3 regions of the Mesorhizobium sp. M1A.T.Ca.IN.004.03.1.1 genome follow, and region 3 is predicted to be linked to each of the others. Evidence: predicted binding sites of a transcription regulator. Region 3 holds the regulator's gene; each other region holds the start of a gene.
What was found. The regulator PhoB, encoded in region 3, activates phosphate uptake and scavenging genes when phosphate is short. The targets are predictions, from matches to a motif close to TGTCATNNANCTGTCAT.
Positions count from the first base shown of each region.

Region 1 (6,186 bases), on a different contig from region 3:
CTGCCGGGCGCGCAAAACTTTGCCGACCTCGACGGCGTCATCGCCATCGGCGACACGATCTATGCCACCGCCTACATGACCGGCACGCTCTATCGCTACAAGGGCGGCGGCGCGCCGGAAGCGATCGCCACTTTCAAGCCGGGCAGCGCCGATATCGGCACCGACGGCAACTCGACCATCTATGTTCCGCTGATGAACGAAGGCGCGGTCGCGGCGCTGAAGCTCGACTGAGGACGATTGCGGCGGGAACGAGGTCGATCGGGGCTGGACCGCCATATCGACGGGGCTGCCATCTGGTTCAGCCGCTCGCTCCGGGATATCCGGCAGCAACCGTCACATGGGCCAAGCCGTGAAGACATCCAGCCTGACCGGCGCCGCCGTGTCGCCAATGATCCCGGTGCTCGTATGCGCACTGGCGATCTTCCTTTTGTCCGGGATGGACGCGGCGATGAAGTCCCTGGTCATCGCGGTCGGTGTGTACAACACCGTGCTGTGGCGCAGCCTAGTCTCGACCTTGATCGCGGGCGCCGCCTGGTCGGCGGGGCCGCGCTCGAAGCCGGCTCTTCCGGTGCTGGGGCTGCATGCGCTGCGCGCCGCGGTCGTCGGCATCGTCCTGGTTTCGTTCTTTTGGGGTCTCGCCAGATTGCCGCTCGCCGAGGCGATCGGGCTCAGCTTTGTCGCGCCCCTGTTTGCGCTTTTTCTCGCAGCCTTGTTGCTGGGCGAGAGAATCCGGCGCCAGGCGGTGTGGGCGTCGCTGGCCGGCATCGCCGGCGTCGCGATCATTCTGGCCGGCCAGTTCGGGCAGGCCGGCCACTCGCAGGATGCGCTCCTGGGCACGGCCGCGGTGCTCGTATCGACTGTGTTCTATGGCTACAATCTGATCCTCGCGCGGCGGCAGGCGCTGTTGGCCAAGCCGGTCGAGATCATGCTGTTCCAGAACCTCTGCATCGCGGTCATCCTTGGTCTCGCCGCGCCGTGGCTCGCCGTCGCGCTGCCGAGTGACCTGTGGCTTCACCTGGTCGGGGTGGCGATGCTGTCGCTTGCCGGCCAATTCCTGATGAGTTGGGCCTACGCCCGCGCCGAAGCGCAATATCTCATCCCGACGGAATACTCGGCCTTCATGTGGGCGATCGCGCTCGGCTGGTTCTTCTTCGGCGAGGAGGTGGCCTGGACCACGCTGACCGGGGCTTGCCTGATCGTCGCCGGCTGCCTGATCGCGGCGCGCGCCAACCCGAAACTTGCCGAGCCGATCGAAGCGGCAGTTTGAGAGAACATGTCGCTCTACGCGGACTGCGATTGTGCTTTCAGCTGCGCCCGCGCGTCGCGAATCGAGGCGGCATAGGTGACCAGCGGCCGCTTGAGGCCGTGGTTGATCAGCATGCGCCTTGTCTGCGGCGCGGCACCCGCGATGATGAAGCGCACGCCGGCGCGTCCGGCCTTGTGCGCGGCGCCCTCGAGGACGTTTGCCGCCGTCGAGTCGAGGAACGGCACCGCCGAGCAATCGAGGATGAAATTCTTGCGCTGGTCTGCGATGCGGTCGAGCACGGCGCCGACGGTCGAGGCGGCACCGAAGAAGAAGGCCCCGGAGATTCGATAGATGACGGTATCGGCGTCGGCCGCCTGGCTTGAATCATAAGTGGCGGCGCGATCGGCGACGTCCTCCGGCACCAGCGGCAGATCGGCCTCGACGGCGATGGACTTGGCCATGCGATCGATGAACAGGATCGACCCGAGCGCGAAGCCGACGACGATGCCTTCCGTCAGATCGCGGAAGATGACGATCAGGAACGTCGCCATCAGCACCAGCGCGTCGCCACGCGAGGCTCTGAGCAGCGTGAGGAAAGCCTGCTTCTCGAACATGTTCCAGCACACGACGGCGAGTACGCCGGCCAATGCGGCGAGCGGGATGTAGCTGGCCAAGGGCGCCGCCGCCAGCATCAGGACAAGCAGGATCGCCGAATGCAGCATGCCGGAGACGGGGCCATGCGCGCCGGCCCTCACGTTGGTGGCCGTGCGAGCGATCGTGCCGGTGGCACATATGCCGCCGAACAAGGCTGACGCGATGTTGGCGAAGCCTTGCGCCACCAGTTCGCAATTGGAGCGGTGCCGCCTTCCGCTCATGCCGTCTGCGACCACGGCCGAGAGCAGCGACTCGATCGCTCCGAGCAGCGCGAAGGCGATCGCGTCCGGCAGCACGTGGATCATCTTCTCCAAGCTGACCGGCGGCAGGGCTGGCCATTGCAGGTTCCGCGGGATGCCGCCATACCTCGTGCCGATCGTTTCCGCAGGCAGGGCGAACAGCGCCACGACCAGCGAGGCGACGCCGATGGCGATCAGCATCGCGGGCCATCTCGGCTGCCAGCGCCGCAAAAAGACAATGGTTAGGACAGTCAGCATCGCCACGAAGGTCGCGGCCGGACTGATCGTGCCGATCGCCTCGCCGATCACGGTCAGCTTCGGCACCAGCGGCCCGGGCTCCTTGCCGCCGAGTTTCAGCCCGAGCAGTTCGACGATCTGCCCGGAGAAGATGATGACCGCGATCCCGGCGGTAAAGCCGACGGTCACGGGATAGGGAATGAACTTGATGTAGGTGCCAAGCCTGAGGTAGCCGATGGCGAGCAGGAAGACGCCCGCCATCATCGTTGCGAGCAGCAGCCCGTCGACGCCGACGCGCGCCACCGTCGCCGCTACCAGCACGATGAAGGCGCCGGCCGGACCGCCGACCTGGAAGCGGCTGCCGCCAAGCGCGGAGATGATGAAGCCGCCAACGATCGAGGTGTAGAGGCCTCGCTCCGGCGTCACGCCGGACGCGATGGCGATCGCCATGCACAACGGCAGCGCCACGATGGCCACCGTCAACCCCGCGACGGCGTCAGCCCTGAAATGCGCCAGCGTGTAGCCTTCGCGCAGCACCGTGACCAGCTTGGGCGTGAACAGCTCGGCAAAGGACGGCCGCGCCTGGGGGTGGATTGACCGCCGGACCTGATCCATGGACTGCCTTCCGCTCCGTAAGGGCGGCGGGATCGTCGGCAGGGCTGTCGGCGGTCGCCGTCGCGACTTTCTTGTGCGGCTCAGCCTTGGGAGTTCTGCGGCGTGGCAGGCTTGAGACGCACGCCCCTGCCGCCGCGCTCGCTGGCCTGGTTCTCGCCGATCAGCTCCACCCCGGCCTCGTCGAGTCCCTGGATGACCTTCATCAGCGTATCGACCACGCCTCTGACGACACCTTCACTCGCTTCCATGCGTTGGATGGTCGGAAGCGAAACCCCGGCGCGCTCGGCGAGCGTTTTCTGGTCGATACCGGCCAACGCCCTCGCGGCGCGCATCTGCGCGGCAGTGATCATCGGCCAGAACCCCTGTCTGAGTCTGCAGTATCAATGGATAATCCAAAGATCATGATGTTTCAAGCATCATAACAAACAGTTGAAACATGAGTACTCATTCGCTGTCCGCCACCACTTTGCGCCGCTGCAGCAGGCGCGCTGCAAGCCAGCACAACATGGCCCAGGCAAAGCCGGCGCACCAGCCGGCAAGCACGTCGGACGGCCAATGCACGCCGAGATAGACGCGGCTGGTTCCGACCAGCACCGTGGTGAGCACGGCGAGGCCGAGCACGAAGATCTTCGTCCTGCGGTTCGGTAGGAAACGCGCGGCGAGCGAGCCCAGCGTGAGATAGGTCACCGCCGACAGCATCGCATGGCCGCTCGGAAAGGAGAGCGAGGTCTCGTTGACGAGATGCGAGACGAGATCGGGGCGGGGCCGGTCGACCTCGAACTTGAGCAGGCTGGACGCCGCCTGACCGCCCGCCACCGAAACGAACACGAACAGTGCGGTCGCCGGTCGGCGCATCAGCAGAAAATAGACGATCACCGCAGTCGTGATCAGCACCAGCACGCTGGTGCTGCCGAGCGCGGTGATATCGCGCACCGCGCCTTGCAGCCAAAGCGGACCGATCGGGCTGTCCGGCTGCCCGGCATGGCGGAAGGCGAGCAGGATTTCCGTGTCCAACGCATGCGGAGTCGTGGCGCGCGCCACGCCCATGAGTTCCACCAGGCCCCATAGCCCGCAGGCGATGGCCAGCCCAGCCGCAAGCACCGGGAATTCTATTCTGTTGAGCAGCGCCTTGGCGGTCGATTTCATGCCGGGCCTGCTCCAATTACAGCCGCTGCATATAGGGTCCGAGCGTGATCAGCGCGACGGCCGCGATCGCCAGCACGACGCCTGTCGCTTGGAAAGTGTTGAGGCGCTCTCCAAAGAAGACCAGCGCCACGATATTGACTGAGACCAGCTGGATCACTGCCGACAGGCTGAACGACACCGACATGCCGAATTCGCGGATCAGCCTGAGCATGATCAGATTGCCGGCGGAATAGAGCGCCAGCGTCAGCACGATCTTGCCGAGACTCGGCGCCAATCCCCATTGTTTGGCCGCCATCGCGGCCAGCAGGAAAATCACAGTCGAAACGCCAAGCTGCGCCAGTCCCCAGAGACTCACGTTCATCCCTCCCGAAGCGGCCTTCGCCGCGCCGCTCGCCGCTTTTGTTTCCGAAGCGCGCGAAGCCGTCAAGCTGATGGCGTCGGGCAAGCTACGCTGCGACGGGATCGAAGGCGGAATCTCGCAAGGCAAGCCCCGCAGCCATGGTTGGCGTCCTTGCGCCGAGCGCGCTCGGGAGTCTGCTCGCCGTGTGTTGTGGGCCTCGTGTGGCGCCAATGCGTGGGCGAACAGTGATCAGCCGGCAAATTGGCATTGCTCAATGGGGCTGATGTCACGAAAATGTGATCGGGCGCCTATAGGGATCGACCGGTTACCCGTTCCAGCCACCTCAAGAGCCAGAGGACAGCCCATGACCCAACCTGAGATTCGCTTCCGTACCAGCCAGCTCGAGGAGAATGACGGCCCGCCCGTCAATCCTACCGACAACCGCACGATGGGCGAGATCATCGCCGCGCGCTTCTCGCGCCGCGACTTCCTCAAGGGCTCGCTGGCTGTCTCGGCCATCGCCGCCACCGTGAGCCCGCTGGCGCTCGTCGCGGCAGACGAGGCGCGCGCCGCCGAGGCCTCGGCCTTCAAATTCGACGAGCTCGAGGCCGGCATCGACGACAAGCACCACGTCGCGCCTGGCTACGATGCCGACGTGCTCTTGCGCTGGGGCGACCCGCTCTTTACCGATTCGCCGGAATTCGACCCGGCAAAACAATCGGCCGGAGCCCAGGCAAGACAGTTCGGCTACAACAACGACTATATCGGTTATATCCCGGTCGAGGGCTCGGCCGAGCATGGCCTGCTGGTCGTCAACCACGAATACACCAACCCGCATCTGATGTTCCCCGGCATCGTCAAGATCGTCGACAAGGACGGCAAGAAGGCCGCCGAAGTGGCGCCGCTCAGCAAGGAGCAGGTCGATGTCGAGATGGCGGCGCACGGCGGCAGCATCGTCGAGATCCGCAAGGAGGGCGGCAAATGGCAGGTGGTGCGTGACGGCAAGCTCAACCGCCGCATCATGTCCACCACCGAAATGGCGCTGTCCGGTCCGGTAGCCGGCCATGATCGCGTCAAGACCAATGCCGACCCGTCTGGCACCAAGGTCTTCGGCACCCTCAACAACTGTGCCGGCGGCGTCACGCCCTGGGGCACCTATGTGATGGCCGAGGAGAACATCCACGGCTATTTCTCGGGCGAGCTGCCGGAAGGCCACAAGGAGGCCGCCAACTACAAGCGTCTCGGCATTCCGGAGGGCGCCTATGAATGGGGCGCGCATTACGATCGCTTCAACCTCGCCAAGGAACCGAACGAGCCCAACCGCTTCGGCTGGGTCGTCGAGGTCGACGTCAACGACCCGAATTCGGTGCCGAGGAAGCGAACCGCCATGGGTCGCTTCAAGCATGAAGGCGCCGAATCGATCGTCACCAAGGATGGCCGCGTCGTCTTCTATCTCGGCGACGACGAGCGCTTCGACTATGTCTACAAATTCGTCACCAAAGGCACGTTCAATCCGAACGACCGCGCCGCCAACATGAACCTGCTCGACGAGGGCACACTGCATGTCGCCAAATTCGCCGAGGACGGCTCGGTCGAATGGATGCCGATCGTGTTCGGCGAAGGTCCGCTGACGGCGGAAAACGGTTTCGCCAGCCAGGCCGACGTTCTGATCGAGACGCGTCGCGCCGCCGACCTGCTCGGCGCCACCA
Region 1 is NZ_RZTV01000005.1:356,127-362,312, forward strand. Features, by position in the region: gene EOD29_RS18855 (ATP/GTP-binding protein) at 1-231, shown strand, start outside; gene EOD29_RS18860 (DMT family transporter) at 338-1,267, shown strand; gene EOD29_RS18865 (SulP family inorganic anion transporter) at 1,282-2,991, opposite strand; gene EOD29_RS18870 (helix-turn-helix transcriptional regulator) at 3,072-3,341, opposite strand; gene EOD29_RS18875 (phosphatase PAP2 family protein) at 3,436-4,137, opposite strand; gene EOD29_RS18880 (hypothetical protein) at 4,154-4,492, opposite strand; gene EOD29_RS18885 (PhoX family phosphatase) at 4,842-6,186, shown strand, end outside.
Region 1: EOD29_RS18885 (PhoX family phosphatase) is a predicted target of PhoB. The motif match lies at 4,762-4,778, and genes of this name have one in related genera.

Region 2 (6,186 bases), on a different contig from region 3:
GACGGCGTCGCTGGAAGATCGCAGCGGGATCGAGGTGATCGCGGCGATGCTCGATTCCTGCGACGCCGGTACGCCGCGCGAGGAATGGCACCGCGTTGGTCTGGATTTTCACATCGAGCTGGCCAGGCTTTCCGGCAATGAATTCCTGCTTAGGGGAGTCCGCGATGCAATGACCAGGCTCTCCCGCGCGCGTTGGCTGGAAGTGCGCGACGAGGCGGCGCTTGGCCGCGCCTGGGCCGAGCACCACGCCATCCTGGCTGCCGTGCGAAAGGGTGACGCCGAAAAGGCGGCACGGCTGCTCTCGGCCCACATTGCCGGCAGCCGCGACCGCCTGGTGACTTCGCTGCATGACGAGCGGCGCGGCCTGCGCGCCAGGGGCTTTGCTGTCGTCGGTGGCTGATCTTCGGCCATCGTCGAATATTAGAACTTCAACAAGTTCGTCAGCTTGGGCGGGCTTGCAAGATGTTCGGCACAATGCTGTAGGAGGCGACGGACATCTTTAAACGACGGACGCATGGCCTCGCCCTTACGCACCGCAGCGCGGGTATTTTATTTCATACGCAACATCACCCGCGATGTGGCGCCGCAGGCTCTCTTTCGCCAGCGGCTTGCGCGCCGGCTGGAGCAGGCACGGCTCTCCAGCAAAACGGTCCGTGATCGGGTCAACTACTACAACCGGCTCGACCATAGCTTCGTGCCGAGCGCGGCGGCGGTGCCCGCCAGTCAAATACCCAAGTTCGGGAGCATGTACTATTACGACCTGAAGGAGTTCGCCCGCTACTTCGATCGCCACCTGCTCATCGATCTCGAGTTCGGCGACGTCGTCGACGTTCCGGCGGTGCCATCAATCGTCAAGGATCGCCCGATCCGCAACGACAACGGCAACGCCGTGATCATGAAGCTCGACAAGTTCCGCCATTTCAACATGCCAAAGGACAATCTGTCCTTCGCCGACAAGCGCCCGATGGCGGTCTGGCGCGGTCATTTCAACAATCCGATCCGCAAACGGTTCGTCGATGCCGTGCGCGACCTGCCGTCTTGCGATGCCGGCTCGCCCAAGCCAAGCGCCCCGGAGAACTATCGCAAGCCGTATCTCACGATCGCGCAGCAGCGGCAGTTCCGCTACATCGTCTCGCTGGAAGGCAATGACGTGGCGACGAACCTCAAGTGGATCATGAGCTCGAATTCGCTCTGCCTGATGCCGCCGCCGACCTACGAAACCTGGTTCGCCGAGGCTGAGCTCGAGGCCGATGTCCACTACGTGCCTCTGGCGTCGGATTTTTCGGACGTCGCCGACAAGATCGCCTATTTCGAAAAACACCCGGCGGAAGCCCAACGCATCATAACGGCAGCCAACGCCTATTGCCGCCGGTTCAGCAACGAAAAGGACGAGCGGGCGGTATCGCTGCTCGTCCTCTACAAATATTTCGTGCTCAGCGGCCAGATCGAACCCGACCCGGAGGTCTGGCGTTTTATCGCCGGCTGACCTCCGCGCGTTTTCGGGTGCGGAGCACGGCGCGGATTCTTAGATATCGCTGCGGTCGAGCACCAGGTCGGCGGGGCCGAACCGGTTCTTGGCGGTGAGCTGCTGGTGCCAGTAGGGATAAAGCACCGGCGGGCGGCTGACGTCGTCGAGGCGCAGGCGCTCGTCCAGGGACAGCGTCAGGCTGGCCGCGGCGAGGTTGTCCTTGAGTTGGGCTTCGTTGCGGGCGCCGATCACCAGCGAAGAAACGGCCGGGCGGCCGAGCAGCCAGGCAAGCGCCACCTGTGCCGCCGAAACGCCGCGCGCCTTGCCGATTTCGACCAGAACGTCGACGATCCGCCACAACCTTCCCTCGTCCCGGATCGGCGGTTCGGACCAGCCGCCAAGCTGGCGGGCCGTCGGGCTGTCGCGACGGTATTTGCCCGACAGCAGGCCGCCGGCCAGCGGGCTCCACACCAGCACGCCAAGACCCTGGTCGACCGAGATCGGCAGCAACTCGTACTCCGCCTCGCGCGCTTCCAGCGTGTAGTGGATCTGCTGCGTGACGAAGCGCGGCTGATGATGGCTGTCGCTGATCGAGAGCGCCTTCATCACCTGCCAGCCCGAATAATTGGAACAGCCGACATAACGGATCTTGCCCTGGCTGACCAAAGTGTCGAGCGCAGCGATCGTTTCCTCCAGCGGCGTGACCCCATCCCACTCATGCAGGAAATAGATGTCGATGACGTCGGTCTTGAGCCGCTTCAGGCTCCGCTCGCATTCCCGGATCAGGTGATGGCGCGACAGGCCTTCGTCGTTGGGGCCGTTTCCGATCCGCATGCGCGCCTTGGAGGCGATGAGCACATCGTTCTTGCGCTTGCCGCCGAGCGCCTCGCCGACGATCTCCTCCGACAGGCCGTTCGAATACACGTTGGCGGTGTCGATGAGATTGATGCCGGCATCGATGCAGGTATCGATGATGCGGCTCGCCTCCGAGAGATCGGATTTGCCGACGGCGGCGAACGGGCCCGTCCCGCCGAAGGTCATCGTGCCAAGGGTCAATGTCGAAACCTTCAGGCCGGAACGGCCAAGCGTGCGGTATTCCATGTCAGGTCCTTGCGATTTGTTTTGAAGAGGCGCGCCGTCGCGGGCGCCGGGAAGAGGCGAAAGTATTTGTAGGACAATTCGGGCGGCTTGTCGCCCCGCCATCGATACGGGCCGATCACATATCGGCTGGTCCAGCGTTGCCGGCTCCTGCTCGCAATAAAACCGTCATTGCGCGTCTGTATCTCAGTCGGCTTACGGAGTTGTGTTTCCGGCCGCGGCCGGAGCGCATCCGAGGCGAAAGTGGCTGACAGGCAGGAGCTGCGCAATGAACGAGGTCAAGACGAATTCCGGAGCCAAGGACTGGCTGGAAGCCGAACTCGAGGACACGCTCGACGAGGACTATGAGCTGGAGATTTCCGAGCCCGCGCTCTCGCTTGAGATCGCCAGGATCTACAAGAAGTCGCATCCGCCCTCCATCGAGCGGACGACCTATTTCCGCGAGCTGCTGCGTCTGCAGTCGGAGCTCATCAAGCTGCAGTCCTGGGTTGCCTACCACAAGAAGAAGCTGGTGGTGATCTTCGAGGGACGCGACTCGGCCGGCAAGGGCGGCGTCATCAAGCGCATCACCCAGCGCCTCAATCCGCGCATCTGCCGCGTCGTCGCGCTGCCGGCGCCGACCGAGCGTGAAAGATCGCAATGGTATTTCCAGCGCTACGTGCCGCATCTGCCGGCGGGCGGCGAGATCGTGCTGTTCGACCGCTCCTGGTACAACCGATCGGGCGTCGAGCAGGTGATGGGCTTTGCCAATGCGGATCAGGTCGAAGAGTTTTTCCGCGACGTGCCGGAATTCGAACGCATGCTGGTGCGCTCCGGCATCACGCTGGTGAAATACTGGTTCTCGATTACCGACGAGGAGCAGCAGATGCGCTTTTTGATGCGCATCCACGATCCGATGAAGCAGTGGAAGCTGTCGCCGATGGACCTGCAGTCGCGCGTGCGCTGGGAACAATACACCAAAGCCAAGGAAGAGACCTTCGCCCGTACCAACATCAAGGAAGCGCCGTGGTTCATTGTCGAAGGCAACGACAAGAAGCGGGCCCGACTGAACTGCATCGATCACCTGCTGCAGCAAATGCCTTACGAAGACGTGCCGCATGAGGAGATCACGCTGCCGGAGCGCGTCTTCAACCCGGCCTACGAGCGCCAGGTGCTGCCGCGCGCGCTTTATGTGCCGGAAAAGTATTGAGCACTTCCGCATCTCCCACAGGGGAGAAGGGGGAGCCTAGCTTACGCGCGCCCGATCATCACATGCGTCGCGTCGGCGGTCGCGACCTGGCTGGTGCAGCGGTAGCCGAGCTTCGGCATGTCCAGCCCGGCGAAAAGATGCTCGCCGGAGCCGAGCAGGATCGGCGAGATCGCGAGATGCATCTCGTCGATCAGGCTTTCCTTCAGATATTGCCGGATCGTGGCGACGCCGCCGCCGACCCGCACATCCTTGTCCTTGGCGGCCGTCTTCGCCTGTTCGAGCGCCGAATGGATGCCGTCGGTGACGAAGTAAAACGTCGTGCCGCCTTCCATTAAGATCGGCGCCCGCTTGTGATGGGTGAGCACGAAGACCGGCACGTGATAGGGCGGGTTGTCGCCCCACCAGCCTTTCCAGCTCTCGTCCGGCCATTCGCCGCGGACCGGCCCGAACATGTTGCGGCCAAGGATCCAGGCGCCGACATTCTCAAAACTGCGCGCGGCGAAGCTGTCGTCGCTGCCGGTGGTGCCGCCGTCTTTGCCGATCACCATCTCACGAAAGGTGCGCGTGCCGATCATCCATTTATGCAGTCCTTCGCCGCCGACGCCGAGCGGGCTTTCGAGAGTCTGATCGGGGCCGGCGCCGTAACCGTCCAGCGACAGGGTGAAAGCGTTGACGCGCAGCTTTGACATGATCGCCTCGTGAACTAGTTGCATTTTGCAAGCAGTCATGGAGTAGCTTAACTGATTGCATTATGCAAGCGGAATTTTCCGGCGAGCGATCAACTCGTCGGGCGGCGCCCAGGTGACGCGGCGAGAATTTAAAATTGCGCCTGGGCCTAGCCCCTCAGCATCTCCGCAACGGTCGGCGCGAAATAGGTGAGGACACCGTCGCAGCCGGCTCGCTTGAGCGCGAGAAGCGATTCCAGCATCGCCTTTTCGCCGTCGATCCAGCCATTGGCGCTGGCCGCCTTGATCATCGAATATTCGCCCGACACCTGGTAGGCGAAGGTCGGCATCTGGAACTCGTCCTTCAGCCGGCGGATGATGTCGAGATAGGGCAGCCCAGGCTTCACCATCAGCATGTCGGCGCCTTCGGCCAGATCCTGCTCGGCCTCGCGCACGGCTTCATCGGAATTCGCGTGGTCGATATAATAGGTCTTCTTGTCGCCTTTGAGCAGGCCGGCGGTGCCGACAGCCTCGCGATAGGGGCCGTAGAAGGCCGAGGCGAATTTCGTCGCATAGGACATGATCGCCACGTCCTGGAAGCCGTTGGCGTCCAGCGCGTCGCGGATCGCGCCGATACGGCCGTCCATCATGTCGGACGGCGCGATGATGTCCGCGCCGGCGGCTGCCTGGATGACGGCCGCGGCCGTGACCTGCTCGACGGTTTCGTCATTGACGATGATGCCGTCGCGCAGGATGCCGTCATGGCCATGGCTGGTGAACGGATCGAGCGCTGCGTCGGTAATGATGCCGATCTCCGGCACCGCATCCTTGATGGCGCGGGTGGCTCGGTTGATGACATTGTCGGGATCGAGGATATGCGAGCCCGTCTGGTCGCGCAGCGAAAGCTCGATGTTGGGGAAAGTCGCGATCGCCGGGATGCCGAGCTTGGCGGCGCGCTCCGCTTCCTTCACCGCGAGGTCGACCGACAGGCGGTAGACGTCCGGCATGGCGGCGATCGGCTCGCGCACATTTTTGCCGTCGACGACGAAGATCGGCCAGATCAGATCGTTCACCGAGAGCTGGTTTTCCTGCACCAGCCGGCGCGACCAGTCGGCCTTGCGCATGCGCCGCAGCCTGCGGCTGCCTGTGATCTCGTCGACGCTGCGGGCGCCGGCAGGCTTTGCGGGGGTAAACTTGTTCATCGCCAGAACTCTGTTGTCGTCCCGGCTTTTACCATGCGCCCCTGCCGCTGACCAATGCGACACGATTGTGCCAGTTGCTTCCGCGAAGAACGAGGAGAGGGGATCGCCGGCGCTGGAGCACTTCCCTTCTCCCTTGACGGGGAGAAGGTGCCGGCAGGCGGATGAAGGGCAGCCGACGTTTACGGCTGTCCATTCCCCGACAGAATCTGTGCCGCGCCCTTCACAGCCACGCGAAAAGCCTCGTCGAAGCTGACGCCGCGCACCTGCCATTGATAGGTCTTGCCGTGTTCGGCCAGCCGCCAGTCGGCGATCCAGCCCAATTCCTTGTCGTTCCACACGATGCTGCCGGCGAGCGCCCGGTCGGCACCCGCCTGCCGGGCGAGCTGGTCGAGCTTTGCCATATCGGCAGTGCGCAGCGCCTTGTCGTCGAGGCCGGCGAGCTGGTCAGCCTTTGGAAAGCTGACATACACCGAGAGCGGCGCCGTCGCGTTGGCAAAGGATTCGCGCATTGACTGGCCGCGATCCTCGTCGGCCGTCAGCACGAAATGTTGCGCCCCTTGCTCG
Region 2 is NZ_RZTV01000003.1:622,251-628,436, forward strand. Features, by position in the region: gene EOD29_RS13315 (GntR family transcriptional regulator) at 1-400, shown strand, start outside; gene EOD29_RS13320 (glycosyl transferase family 90) at 515-1,486, shown strand; gene EOD29_RS13325 (aldo/keto reductase) at 1,526-2,569, opposite strand; gene ppk2 (polyphosphate kinase 2) at 2,835-3,755, shown strand; gene EOD29_RS13335 (dihydrofolate reductase family protein) at 3,797-4,444, opposite strand; gene hemB (porphobilinogen synthase) at 4,591-5,622, opposite strand; gene EOD29_RS13345 (DUF2066 domain-containing protein) at 5,802-6,186, opposite strand, start outside.
Region 2: ppk2 (polyphosphate kinase 2) is a predicted target of PhoB. The motif match lies at 2,722-2,738, and genes of this name have one in related genera.

Region 3 (6,186 bases):
CTCGCGCCCATCTACGGCACCGTCGTCACCTCGGCCATCGCCATCCTCATTGCCGTGCCGATCGGCATCGGCATCGCCGTCTTCCTGACCGAGCTCTGCCCGCGCCCGCTCAGGCGCCCGATCGGCATCGCGGTCGAGCTGCTCGCCGGCATTCCCTCGATCATTTACGGCATCTGGGGCCTGTTCGTCTTCGCGCCATTCCTGCAGACGACGGTACAGCCATTCATCATCAATCTTTTCCACGGCATACCGGGTCTCGCCAGCCTGTTTGCCGGTCCGCCCTACGGCATCGGCCTCCTGACGTCGTCGCTGATCCTCGCCATCATGGTGCTGCCCTTCATCACCTCGATCACCAAGGACGTGTTCGACACGGTGCCAGCGGTGCTGAAGGAATCGGCCTACGGCATCGGCTGCACGACCTGGGAAGTGACCCGGCGCGTGGTCATCCCCTATACGCGGGTCGGCATCATGGGCGGCGTCATGCTCGGTCTTGGCCGCGCGCTCGGCGAGACGATGGCCGTCACCTTCGTCATCGGCAATGCGCACCGCATCAGCGCCTCGCTGTTTGCGCCCGGTACGACGATCTCGGCGACCATCGCCAACGAATTCACCGAAGCCGACGGCGAGCTTTACACGTCCTCACTGGTGGCGCTCGGACTGATCCTGTTCATCATCACCTTCATCATCCTCGCGCTCGCACGCTACATGCTGTTGCGCATCGATAGCCGCACGGGAGCCTGACCGATGTCGACAGCCGCATCGCTCCACCGAAGCCGGAAGCGCAAGAACGCCGTGATGATGGCACTGTGCACCATAGCGGCGGGCATCGGCCTCGTCTGGCTGGCGCTGATCCTCGGCGCCCTTCTCTATAAGGGGCTCTCGGGTGTCTCGCTTTCGGTGTTCACGGAAATGACACCGCCGCCCGGCGACGCCGGCGGCCTGCTCAACGCCATCTACGGCAGCATCGTGATGACCGTGATCGGCATCGTCGTCGGCACGCCGATCGGCGTGCTCGCCGGCACCTATATGGCCGAGTACGGGCGCTTCTCGCGCCTCACGACGGTGGTGCGCTTCATCAACGACATCCTGTTGTCGGCGCCATCGATCATTGTCGGCCTGTTCGTCTACGAGCTGATGGTGCGGCCGTTGGGTCATTTCTCGGCGATCGCCGGCGCGGTGGCGCTGTCGATCCTGGTGATCCCCGTCGTCGTGCGCACCACCGAGGACATGCTGAACCTTGTGCCCAACGCGCTGCGCGAGGCCGGCACCGCCATCGGCGCGCCGCGCTGGGTGGTGATCCGCTCGGTCGCCTATCGCGCCGCACTGTCCGGCATCGTCACCGGTATATTGCTGGCGATCGCCCGGATTTCGGGCGAGACGGCGCCGCTGCTCTTCACCGCGCTCAACAACCAGTTCTGGTCGAGCAATCTCAACGCGCCGATGGCCAGCCTGCCGGTGACCATCTTCCAGTTTGCGCTGAGCCCTTATGAGGAATGGCAGCAACTGGCCTGGACGGGCGCACTGATAATCACCCTGACGGTTCTCGGGCTGAGCATCTTCGCCCGCAGCCTTACCGGACGCAGAGAGGACAGATGAAACCGATGTTGTCCACCGACCTGAACGTAGCCGAGACGACCGCCGAGAAGGCCAAGATCGAAGTCAAGAACCTCAACTTCTACTATGGCCAGTCGAAGGCGCTGAAGGACATCAACCTGTCGCTGCCCGAGCGCAGCGTCACCGCCTTCATCGGACCTTCGGGCTGCGGAAAGTCGACGCTGCTGCGCGTGCTCAACCGCATCTACGAGCTCTACCCGAAGCAGAGCGCCGAAGGCCAGGTGCTGCTCGACGGCAAGAACATCCTCGACCGTTCGCAGGACCTCAACCTGCTCAGGACCAAGATCGGCATGGTGTTCCAGAAGCCGACGCCGTTCCCGATGTCGATCTACGAGAACATCGCCTTCGGCGTCAGGCTGTATGAGAAGATCAGCAAGGCCGAGATGGACAATCGCGTCGAACAGGCGCTGAAGCGCGCCGCGCTGTGGAACGAGGTCAAGGACAAGCTCAACGCCAGTGGCCAGAGCCTTTCGGGCGGCCAGCAGCAGCGGCTCTGCATCGCCCGCACGGTGGCGGTGAAGCCGGCGGTCATCCTGCTCGACGAGCCGGCATCGGCGCTCGATCCGCTCTCGACCGCCAAGATCGAGGAGCTGATCGACGAGCTGCAGGCCGACTACACGATCGTGATCGTCACCCACAACATGCAGCAGGCGGCGCGCGTCTCGCGGCAGACGGCGTTCATGTATCTCGGCGAGCTGATCGAATTCGACCGGACCGAAAAGATTTTCACCTCGCCCCGCGAGAAGCGCACGCAGGACTACATCACCGGCCGCTTCGGCTGAGTTCATACGAGGACATAACCATGGCCCATACGGTCGCTTCCTTCGACGAGGATCTGAGGCAGATCAGCCAGCTCATCCGCGACATGGGCGATCTTGCCGGCTCGATGGTCGGCGCGTCGACCAAGGCTCTGCTGAATTCCGACAACGCGCTGGCGCAGCGCGTGGTCTCCGACGATGCCATCATGGACGCGCGCCAACGCGAGCTCGACGATCGCGCCATCACGCTGATTGCCAAACGCCAGCCGATGGCCGACGACCTGCGCAGCGTCGTTGGCGCCATCCGCATGGCCGGCGATCTCGAGCGCATTGGCGACCTTGCCAAGAACATCGCTAAGCGCGTCGGCTCGGTCGGCGTCAGCGCCGCGCCGCGCGACCTTTCGCACTCCATCGATTCGATGGCGCAGCTGGTGCTGATCCAGGTGCAGGGCGTGATCGAGGAATACGCGGCCGGCGACGCCACGGCGCTCGCCAAGCTCCGCAACGACGACGAGCGCATCGACGTCAAATACACCGCCGTCTTCCGCGAGCTCCTGACCTACATGATGGAGGATCCGCGCAACATCACGGCTTGCACGCATCTGTTGTTCTGCGCCAAGAATCTGGAGCGCATCGGCGACCACGTCACCAACATCGCCGAGAACGCCTACTATGTGCTGACCGGCACGCAATTGCCCGCGAATCGTCCTAAGCAGGACGAGACGACGATGTCGGCGCCGGCGGCCTGACCGCGAAGGTGCCTGCTATATGATCGCGCCACGCATCATGGTGGTGGAGGACGAGGAACCGCTGGGGGTGCTGCTCCGCTACAACCTCGAATCCGAGGGCTATCAGGTCGAGGTGGTGACCCGCGGCGACGAGGCCGAGATCCGCCTGCAGGAGAATTTGCCCGACCTTCTGGTGCTCGACTGGATGGTGCCGGCGGTGTCCGGCATCGAGCTTTGCCGGCGCCTCAGGATGCGGCCCGAGACCGAACGCCTGCCGATCATCATGCTGACCGCGCGCGGCGAGGAAAGCGACCGGGTGCGCGGCCTCTCGACCGGCGCCGACGACTATCTGGTCAAGCCGTTCTCGACGCCGGAATTCATGGCCAGGGTCAAGGCGCTGCTGCGCCGCGCCAAGCCGGAGGTGCTGTCCAGCGTGCTCAAGGTCGGCGACATCGTGCTCGATCGCGAATCGCATCGCGTCTACCGCAAGAAGAGCGAGATCCGGCTCGGCCCGACCGAGTTCAGGCTGCTGGAATTCATGATGCGGCATCCCGGCCGGGTGTTCTCGCGCAGCCAGCTGCTCGACAATGTCTGGGGCGAGACGATCTATATCGACGAGCGCACCGTGGACGTGCATGTCGGACGCCTGCGCAAGGCGGTCAACAACGGCCGGATGCCGGACGTCATACGTACCATCCGTGGGGCGGGCTACGCGATCAGGGAAGATTAGATCCAGGGCACCGAAGGTCTGACGGGTTCTATCTGCGCTGGCGGGTTATCGAGACGCTGGTGCTTCGCCGTCCACGGGCGGAGCACGAAGCGTCGCGACGCGGCGCAGACCCGACGATCCACGCGACTTCCACGCGCCGCGGCGGTGCAGAAATTCTGCTCCGCTCATCCGACGATTGAGGTAATGGCATGGATTCCAGGGTCTCCGCGACGGAGCTTCGCTCCTGCTCCGCCCTGGAATGACGAAGCTGCGGGGCCTTCGCTAATCTCCGGCGTCTGCAGGACGCACAGAAGCCAACGATCGCTATCGAAGCTGCTCAGGCCACGTTCTTGCCCGCTCTTGCCTTCACGCCCGGCGCAAAAATCTCCTGGTCGACGAAGGTCAGCGCGCGCACGGCGCAGCCCTCGCGGATCAGCGGCAATTCGTTCGGCTCGGTATCGAAGGAGATCGACTTCGAATGCTGGCCGCCGGCGGTCTGGGCGATGGCCTCGCGCAGAGCCGGCTCGATCAGGTCGAAGGCGGCGGCGCTGACGCCGACCATGGCGACCGGCGCCGGGTCGATCAGCGCGAACAGGCTGCCGAGGCCGAAGCCCAGCGCCTCGCCGGCCCGGCGATAGGCCTCGCGCTCCGAGCCATCCCTCTCGCGCGCCTTGGCGGCGAGCGCCCGCATGTCGGCGTCGCCGACATCGATCGGCTCGGCGTCCTCACTCATCTTCATGGCGCTGCGCCAGATGGCGTAGTTGCCGGCATAGGCCTCGACGCAGCCGCGGCGTCCGCAACGGCAAAGCGCGCCGCCCGGGCGATGGATCATGTGGCCGAACTCGCCGCCGGAAGAATGCGTGCCGGTGAACAGCTCGCCCTTCAGCACCAGGCCCATGCCGATGCCGTGCGAGAGCAGGATGGCGATGAAATTGTCGCGATAGCGGTCGGGATCGCGCCACTGCAGCGCCACCGCCATCATGTTACAGTCGTTTTCCATGGTGGCCGGAATGCCGAATTCCTTTTCCAGGATGTCGGCGAAGGGAATGTCGGTCAGCGGCGTGATCGGCGACCACAGCATGGCGCGGGCATGGGAATCGGTGATGCCCTGGATGCCCATGGCGATGCGGGCGACGCTGCCGACGTCGAGGTCCGGATCGTCCAGCCGGCGCCGCACGATCGCCAAGCATTCGCCGATCAGCTCGTTGCGCGGCATGGTGAGCGTATCGAGGCGGCGCTGCTCCTCGGCGATGACCTGACCCGCATAATCAATAACGGCGACCGAGAGGAAATTGAGCGACAGCACCACCGTTACCACCGCCGCCGCCTCCGGCTTGAGCGCGAGGCCCACCTGTGGCCGGCCGCGCTTCAGAGACGCGGTCTCGCTCGGCTTGCTCTCGGCCAGGATGCCTTCCTGGATCAGATCGGAAGAGATCGCCGAAATGGTCGAATGGCTGAGCCCGGTGGTCGCGGCGATTTCCGTGCGCGACGGTTGGCCGGCCCGGCGCACGGCCGAGAGCACCATGGCGCGGTTGCGCCGGCGCAGATCGTCGTGGCGGATTCCGACCGACATTTTTTCTCCTCCCAGTCAGCGCGGCCTCTCGATCATGCACAGGACCCGGCGACGCGCCAGATCGATTCACCCGGACGCCGGCACCCGAACCGTCCTGGTTTTTTAAAATTTTCGGTGGACGCGGTCTGCGCTTCCTCCGAACTGTTCCGCGATAGTGGCAGAAGCGGTCGGCACTGTCATTATTTATTGCGGGTCTCGAAAAAAAGAACGCGACACCTCAAAAACCGTCAGAATTGCAGTTGACAGCGCTTTGGCGTTCGATCAGTATTTTTTCGAGGCTCGAAAAAAAGCCTCTACATGGCCTTCGGGCCAGTCTGGGTCGCGCCGCGAGGGGCGCAGGGAGGATATCATGAAGAGATTCGCAGCCGCCATGCTGGCGGGCGTCGCCATGTCGTTGACGTTGGCGTCGGTCGCCGAGGCGAAGGACAAGGTGATCGGCGTTTCGTGGTCCAATTTCCAGGAAGAGCGCTGGAAGACCGACGAAGCGGCGATGAAGAAGGCGATCGAGGCCGCCGGCGACAAGTATATATCCGCCGACGCACAGTCCAATCCAGGCAAGCAGCTGACCGACGTCGAAAGCCTGATCTCGCAGGGCGCCAATGCGCTGATCATCCTGGCGCAGGACGCCTCGGCGATCGGACCGGCGGTGCAGAAGGCACTCGACGAAGGCATTCCGGTCGTCGGCTACGACCGCCTGATCGAGAACAAGGACGTGTTTTATCTGACCTTCGACAACAAGGAAGTCGGCCGCATGCAGGCCCGCGAGGTGTTCAAGGCCAAGCCCGAGGGCAATTACGTCTTCAT
Region 3 is NZ_RZTV01000004.1:387,880-394,065, reverse strand. Features, by position in the region: gene pstC (phosphate ABC transporter permease subunit PstC) at 1-741, shown strand, start outside; gene pstA (phosphate ABC transporter permease PstA) at 745-1,596, shown strand; gene pstB (phosphate ABC transporter ATP-binding protein PstB) at 1,593-2,396, shown strand; gene phoU (phosphate signaling complex protein PhoU) at 2,417-3,121, shown strand; gene phoB (phosphate regulon transcriptional regulator PhoB) at 3,141-3,830, shown strand; gene EOD29_RS15810 (ROK family transcriptional regulator) at 4,147-5,382, opposite strand; gene xylF (D-xylose ABC transporter substrate-binding protein) at 5,732-6,186, shown strand, end outside.